2 regions of the Heyndrickxia acidicola genome follow, and region 1 is predicted to be linked to the other one. Evidence: a T-box and tRNA genes for the amino acid it is inferred to sense, from the RefSeq annotation. Region 1 holds a T-box; the other holds one or more tRNA genes.
The links. A T-box is a leader RNA that pairs with one kind of tRNA and senses whether it is charged. The one in region 1 lies ahead of serS (serine--tRNA ligase), so its partner is inferred to be a tRNA-Ser.
Positions count from the first base shown of each region.

Region 2: it has a tRNA-Ser gene. The T-box ahead of serS (serine--tRNA ligase) is inferred to sense a tRNA for this amino acid. The anticodon was not compared.

Region 1 is NZ_KV440953.1:3,405,297-3,408,684, forward strand. Features, by position in the region: gene A5N88_RS15815 (serine hydrolase) at 1-208, shown strand, start outside; gene pdxS (pyridoxal 5'-phosphate synthase lyase subunit PdxS) at 344-1,225, shown strand; gene pdxT (pyridoxal 5'-phosphate synthase glutaminase subunit PdxT) at 1,238-1,831, shown strand; T-box leader at 1,875-2,088, shown strand; gene serS (serine--tRNA ligase) at 2,175-3,388, shown strand, end outside.
Region 2 is NZ_KV440953.1:4,685,060-4,688,447, forward strand. Features, by position in the region: rRNA gene A5N88_RS21745 (23S ribosomal RNA) at 1-637, shown strand, start outside; rRNA gene rrf (5S ribosomal RNA) at 712-828, shown strand; tRNA gene A5N88_RS21755 (tRNA-Val) at 837-912, shown strand; tRNA gene A5N88_RS21760 (tRNA-Thr) at 919-994, shown strand; tRNA gene A5N88_RS21765 (tRNA-Lys) at 1,171-1,246, shown strand; tRNA gene A5N88_RS21770 (tRNA-Leu) at 1,256-1,337, shown strand; tRNA gene A5N88_RS21775 (tRNA-Gly) at 1,353-1,427, shown strand; tRNA gene A5N88_RS21780 (tRNA-Leu) at 1,437-1,525, shown strand; tRNA gene A5N88_RS21785 (tRNA-Arg) at 1,560-1,636, shown strand; tRNA gene A5N88_RS21790 (tRNA-Pro) at 1,641-1,717, shown strand; tRNA gene A5N88_RS21795 (tRNA-Ala) at 1,738-1,813, shown strand; tRNA gene A5N88_RS21800 (tRNA-Met) at 1,833-1,909, shown strand; tRNA gene A5N88_RS21805 (tRNA-Ile) at 1,915-1,991, shown strand; tRNA gene A5N88_RS21810 (tRNA-Ser) at 1,999-2,091, shown strand; tRNA gene A5N88_RS21815 (tRNA-Met) at 2,144-2,217, shown strand; tRNA gene A5N88_RS21820 (tRNA-Asp) at 2,224-2,300, shown strand; tRNA gene A5N88_RS21825 (tRNA-Phe) at 2,316-2,391, shown strand; tRNA gene A5N88_RS21830 (tRNA-His) at 2,403-2,478, shown strand; tRNA gene A5N88_RS21835 (tRNA-Gly) at 2,491-2,564, shown strand; tRNA gene A5N88_RS21840 (tRNA-Ile) at 2,577-2,650, shown strand; tRNA gene A5N88_RS21845 (tRNA-Asn) at 2,664-2,738, shown strand; tRNA gene A5N88_RS21850 (tRNA-Ser) at 2,748-2,838, shown strand; tRNA gene A5N88_RS21855 (tRNA-Glu) at 2,844-2,915, shown strand; gene A5N88_RS21860 (1,4-dihydroxy-2-naphthoate polyprenyltransferase) at 3,322-3,388, opposite strand, start outside.

The sequences.
Region 1 (3,388 bases):
AGGTGAAGTTGTCGGAAGTCTTATTGCAAATTATACCGGCGGCCAGAATTATGGGTACTTATATGGAACCAACAATGCCAAAGCAGATATTGTTACGTCCAAGAGCGTGGATAAGGCAAACTGGTTTGTGTTATCTATGAGAGGCGTTGGAGGCTTTTTCTCCAATCTATTTCACGGCGCTGCAAAAACCGTAAAAGGCTGGTTCTAAAGACTTATACTAAATAATACCAACATAAAAAAGGATACCTGACTTGACAAGGTATCCTTTTTCATGTTTATTAAAAAGAAGAAAGTTATAAACCCTAACAATTCAAAAAAAAAATCTACCAAAGGGGAATGCACAATGAGACAAGGAACAGATCGAGTTAAACGCGGCATGGCAGAAATGCAAAAAGGCGGCGTTATTATGGACGTAATAAATGCTGAACAAGCTAAAATTGCTGAAGAGGCTGGCGCAGTTGCTGTAATGGCTCTTGAAAGGGTACCATCTGATATCCGTAAAGCTGGCGGGGTTGCCCGTATGGCGGATCCGAGAATTGTCGAAGAAGTACTAAATGCTGTAAGTATCCCTGTTATGGCTAAAGCTCGTATTGGCCATATTGTTGAAGCACGTGTTCTTGAAGCGATGGGTGTTGACTATATCGATGAAAGTGAAGTTTTGACTCCAGCAGATGATGAATTTCATTTAAATAAAAAGGATTACACTGTTCCTTTTGTATGCGGCTGCCGTGATCTTGGAGAAGCTGCACGCCGTATTGGTGAGGGTGCTTCCATGCTTCGTACAAAGGGAGAGCCTGGGACAGGAAACATTGTAGAGGCTGTTCGCCATATGCGCAAAGTAAATGCACAGGTTCGTAAGGTCGTAGCAATGAATGAAGATGAATTAATGACAGAAGCTAAGCTTTTAGGCGCACCATACGAAATTTTACTTGAAATTAAAAGACTCGGCCGTTTGCCGGTAGTAAACTTTGCTGCAGGCGGAGTAGCTACTCCTGCAGATGCAGCTCTTATGATGGCACTAGGTGCTGACGGTGTGTTTGTTGGTTCTGGTATCTTTAAATCAGGCAGCCCTGAAAAGTATGCTAAGGCCATCGTAGAAGCAACAACTCATTACCAGGATTATGAATTGATTGCTCACCTTTCAAAGGATTTAGGCACAGCAATGGCTGGTATTGAAATGTCTACATTAACTCCGGAACAATTCATGCAAAACCGTTCAAGATAAGGTGGAACTATTATGTTGAAATTAGGTGTTTTAGGCTTGCAGGGCGCTGTGAGAGAGCATGTGAAGGCAATTGAACAGTGCGGAGCTCAAGCTATTGTTATTAAGAAAAAAGAAGAATTGGAGAACGTTGACGGTTTAATTCTTCCTGGCGGTGAAAGTACGACTATGCGCCGTTTAATTGACCGTTATGATCTGATGGACGAGCTAAAAAGCTTCGCTAAGTCTGGGAAACCAATGTTTGGTACCTGTGCAGGCCTTATTTTATTAGCTAAAAAGTTAGAGGGATATGACCAGCCTCACCTAGGAGTAATGGATGTTACAGTACAAAGGAACTCTTTTGGAAGACAGCGTGAGAGTTTTGAAGCTGAGCTTTCGATTGCAGAAGTGGGTGAAGAATTCCCGGCAGTCTTCATAAGGGCACCGCATATTGTGTCTGCCGGTGAAAATGTTGAAATTTTAGCTAAGCATGATGGCAGGATTGTGGCTGCACGGGAAGGTCAGTTTCTGGGATGTTCATTCCATCCTGAATTAACGGAAGACAACAGAATGACGGAATACTTTTTAAAAATGGTTCAAGAGACCAAAGAAAAGGTATTGAATAAATAGTTGCTTTCAGGTAAATTATATAGTAAATTATGAGTTAAAATCTGTTAAATCAATGAGAGGAAGCAGTAACAAGTATTTCCTTCTATAGAGAGTCGATGGCTGGTGGAAATCGATGAAGAGATCTTGTGAATCCATCCTTGAGTGAGGTACTGAAAGCATTAGTAGGTATCTTCGGTTAAAAACCGTTATCTAATTAAGAGGAAGGTTTATTAAAGCCTTCAATCTGGGTGGCAACGCGGGTAACTCTCGTCCCTGTTTTAGGGACGGGAGTTTTTTATTTTCCTATCGGTTACCATCACACGAAAAGTATTAATATGTGTAAATCTAAAGGAGGAGCAAAACAATGCTGGATATTAAATTTTTAAGAGCAAACTTTGAAGAAGTGAAGCAAAAGCTGCAAAATAGAGGAGAGGATCTTGCTGACTTTGAAAAGTTTGAAGAGCTTGATTCAAGAAGACGTGAATTAATTGTGGAAACAGAGCAGTTGAAAAGCAAGCGCAATGAAGTGTCTCAACAAATTGCTCAAATGAAGAGGGAAAAACAAAATGCAGATCACTTAATTACTGAAATGCGCGAAGTTGGAGACAAAGTTAAGCAGCTGGATGATGAGCTGCGCGAAGTAGAAGGAGCATTGGAGCATTTACTCCTTTCCATTCCAAATATTCCTCATGAGAGTGTTCCTGTAGGTACTAGTGAGGACGATAATAAAGAAATCCGCAAGTGGGGAGATGTTCGTGAATTTGAATTTGAACCAAAACCACATTGGGATATTGCAACGAATCTTGAAATTTTAGACTTTGAGAGAGCCGCAAAGGTTACTGGCAGCCGTTTTGTATTTTATAAAGGACTGGGTGCCCGTCTTGAGAGAGCATTGATAAACTTTATGCTTGATCTGCATGTAGAGGATCATGGGTACAAGGAAATTCTTCCTCCCTATATGGTAAATAGAACAAGCATGACCGGGACAGGGCAGCTGCCAAAGTTTGAAGAAGATGCTTTTTTAATCGAAAGTGAAGATTATTTCCTTATTCCTACAGCGGAAGTGCCTGTTACGAACTATCACCGCGATGAAATTTTAAACGGGGATAAGCTGCCAATCAGCTATGCAGCCTATAGTGCGTGCTTCCGTTCCGAGGCAGGATCTGCCGGGCGTGATACAAGAGGCTTAATCCGCCAGCACCAATTTAATAAAGTAGAGTTAGTTAAGTTTGTAAAGCCGGAGGATTCTTATGGTGAACTTGAAAAGCTCACTGGGCATGCAGAAAAGGTGCTGCAGCTTTTAGAGCTTCCTTATCGGGTGCTAAGCATGTGTACTGCCGATCTTGGCTTTACTGCTGCAAAGAAGTACGATATTGAGGTTTGGATTCCAAGCTACAACAGCTATCGTGAAATCTCTTCTTGCAGTAACTTTGAAGCCTTTCAAGCTCGCAGGGCCAATATACGTTTCCGCCGTGAACCAAATGCTAAACCAGAACATGTTCATACTTTAAATGGTTCAGGCCTTGCCATTGGAAGAACGGTCGCAGCCATCCTGGAAAACTACCAGCAGGAAGATGG
Region 2 (3,388 bases), 1.3 Mb from region 1:
CCTAAAGAGTAACGGAGGCGCCCAAAGGTTCCCTCAGAATGGTTGGAAATCATTCGCAGAGTGTAAAGGCACAAGGGAGCTTGACTGCGAGACCTACAAGTCGAGCAGGGACGAAAGTCGGGCTTAGTGATCCGGTGGTTCCGCATGGAAGGGCCATCGCTCAACGGATAAAAGCTACCCCGGGGATAACAGGCTTATCTCCCCCAAGAGTCCACATCGACGGGGAGGTTTGGCACCTCGATGTCGGCTCATCGCATCCTGGGGCTGTAGTCGGTCCCAAGGGTTGGGCTGTTCGCCCATTAAAGCGGTACGCGAGCTGGGTTCAGAACGTCGTGAGACAGTTCGGTCCCTATCCGTCGTGGGCGTAGGAAATTTGAGAGGAGCTGTCCTTAGTACGAGAGGACCGGGATGGACGCACCGCTGGTGTACCAGTTGTCTTGCCAAAGGCATCGCTGGGTAGCTATGTGCGGAAGGGATAAGTGCTGAAAGCATCTAAGCATGAAGCCCCCCTCAAGATGAGATTTCCCATAGCGCAAGCTAGTAAGATCCCTGAAAGATGATCAGGTTGATAGGTTCGAGGTGGAAGTGTGGTGACACATGGAGCTGACGGATACTAATCGATCGAGGACTTAACCAATATATAAAACGATTCAAGGTTATGCTTGGTTTCTCATATCTAGTTTTGAAGGAGCAATCCTTAATTAAATACGGTCTGGTAATTATGGCGAGAAGGTCACACCCGTTCCCATCCCGAACACGGAAGTTAAGCTTCTCAGCGCCGATGGTAGTTGGGGGCTGTCCCCCTGTGAGAGTAGGACATTGCCAGGCATTATATTGGAGGATTAGCTCAGCTGGGAGAGCACCTGCCTTACAAGCAGGGGGTCGGCGGTTCGAACCCGTCATCCTCCACCATTATTAGCCGGCCTAGCTCAATTGGTAGAGCAACTGACTTGTAATCAGTAGGTTGGGGGTTCAAGTCCTCTGGCCGGCACCACTTTTATGGAAATTAGTACGAGCCATTAGCTCAGTCGGTAGAGCACGATGAATAATCTTCACTGAATTATCATCAGCGTACCAATCGAGCTGCATCTTGCAAGACATCCTGAGATTGGGACGTCGTAGATGCCACAAGGTTAGAATGTATACTATAAATCAAGGTTTTCATTGTTTGAGCCATTAGCTCAGTCGGTAGAGCATCTGACTTTTAATCAGAGGGTCGAAGGTTCGAGTCCTTCATGGCTCACCATTTAAATATGCGGGTGTGGCGGAATTGGCAGACGCACCAGACTTAGGATCTGGCGCCGCAAGGCGTGGGGGTTCGACTCCCTTCACCCGCACTTATTTAAAAATTTGCGGAAGTAGTTCAGTGGTAGAACACCACCTTGCCAAGGTGGGGGTCGCGGGTTCGAATCCCGTCTTCCGCTCCAAACACCCTTGCCGGGGTGGCGGAACTGGCAGACGCACAGGACTTAAAATCCTGCGGTAGGTGACTACCGTACCGGTTCGATTCCGGTCCTCGGCACCAAAGTTTTTTGCGGTAGAAAATAACTTTTCTTTAAGCGCCCGTAGCTCAATTGGATAGAGCGTTTGACTACGGATCAAAAGGTTAGGGGTTCGACTCCTCTCGGGCGCGCCATTTACGGGAAGTAGCTCAGCTTGGTAGAGCACATGGTTTGGGACCATGGGGTCGCAGGTTCGAATCCTGTCTTCCCGACCAGAGACTATTTAAATCATTTTGGGGCCTTAGCTCAGCTGGGAGAGCGCCTGCTTTGCACGCAGGAGGTCAGCGGTTCGATCCCGCTAGGCTCCACCAAATATATTATTTTTCTAATGGCGGTGTAGCTCAGCTGGCTAGAGCGTACGGTTCATACCCGTGAGGTCGGGGGTTCGATCCCCTCCGCCGCTACCATTAGAGGACCTTTAGCTCAGCTGGTTAGAGCAGACGGCTCATAACCGTCCGGTCGTAGGTTCGAGTCCTACAAGGTCCACCATAAGTACGGAGGAATACCCAAGTCCGGCTGAAGGGATCGGTCTTGAAAACCGACAGGCGGGTTACACCGCGCGGGGGTTCGAATCCCTCTTCCTCCGCCATACTTATTTTTAAAATATTGGCTTGTTTAGACACAAAAAATTATAGTATCGTCGCGGGGTGGAGCAGTTCGGTAGCTCGTCGGGCTCATAACCCGAAGGTCGCAGGTTCAAATCCTGCCCCCGCAATACAATGGTCCGGTAGTTCAGCTGGTTAGAATGCCTGCCTGTCACGCAGGAGGTCGCGGGTTCGAGTCCCGTCCGGACCGCCATTTACAAATCAATATGGCTCGGTAGCTCAGTCGGTAGAGCAAAGGACTGAAAATCCTTGTGTCGGCGGTTCGATTCCGTCCCGAGCCACCATTCAAACGATGGCGGCTGTGGCGAAGTGGTTAACGCATCGGATTGTGGTTCCGACATTCGTGGGTTCGATTCCCATCAGCCGCCCCATTTTCAATTTATGCGGGTGTAGTTTAGTGGTAAAACTACAGCCTTCCAAGCTGTTGTCGTGGGTTCGATTCCCATCACCCGCTCCATAATTTTATTATGGGCCTATAGCTCAGCTGGTTAGAGCGCACGCCTGATAAGCGTGAGGTCGATGGTTCGAGTCCATTTAGGCCCATTTTTATTAATATTCCGCAGTAGCTCAGTGGTAGAGCTATCGGCTGTTAACCGATCGGTCGTAGGTTCGAGTCCTACCTGCGGAGCCATCACAATATGGGGAAGTACTCAAGTGGCTGAAGAGGCGCCCCTGCTAAGGGTGTAGGTCGCGTAAGCGGCGCGAGGGTTCAAATCCCTCCTTCTCCGCCATATTTGGCCCGTTGGTCAAGCGGTTAAGACACCGCCCTTTCACGGCGGTAACACGGGTTCGAATCCCGTACGGGTCATCATCAAAAAGCGGTAACACACATATATTGTGTGTTACCGCTTTTTTGTTGTGCAGATAATTCTAGAAGTAATTTGTTACTTCTTCGCGGTAAAATGTTAAAGGGGTCTGATCCCTTTAATGAAGTAAAGGATTCTTTATTTTTAATGCTCTGTTTAAGATCAATGTTGATTTTACCGCAGTGAATTGGAGCGGAATCGGTAAAAGGAGACCCCGCAGCAAGGAATTCAGCCAGCAAGAAGTACAAGGCGCGGCCTATATCCGCTGCAAAAGCCCATTGTTGGTCTGGCCCAAAAGTTCATTGAAGGTCAAAGAACGAGACTCCTGCGGTGCTTGCTGCGGGAATCAACAGGGAAGATTAACGGAGCCATTTTTAAAGATATAAAAGGACAGCAATGCTGTCCTTTTTACATGAAGTAATTTATGATGAGGCCTATGGAAAGCAGGAAGCCAAAAAAGGTGTTTGTTTGGGCT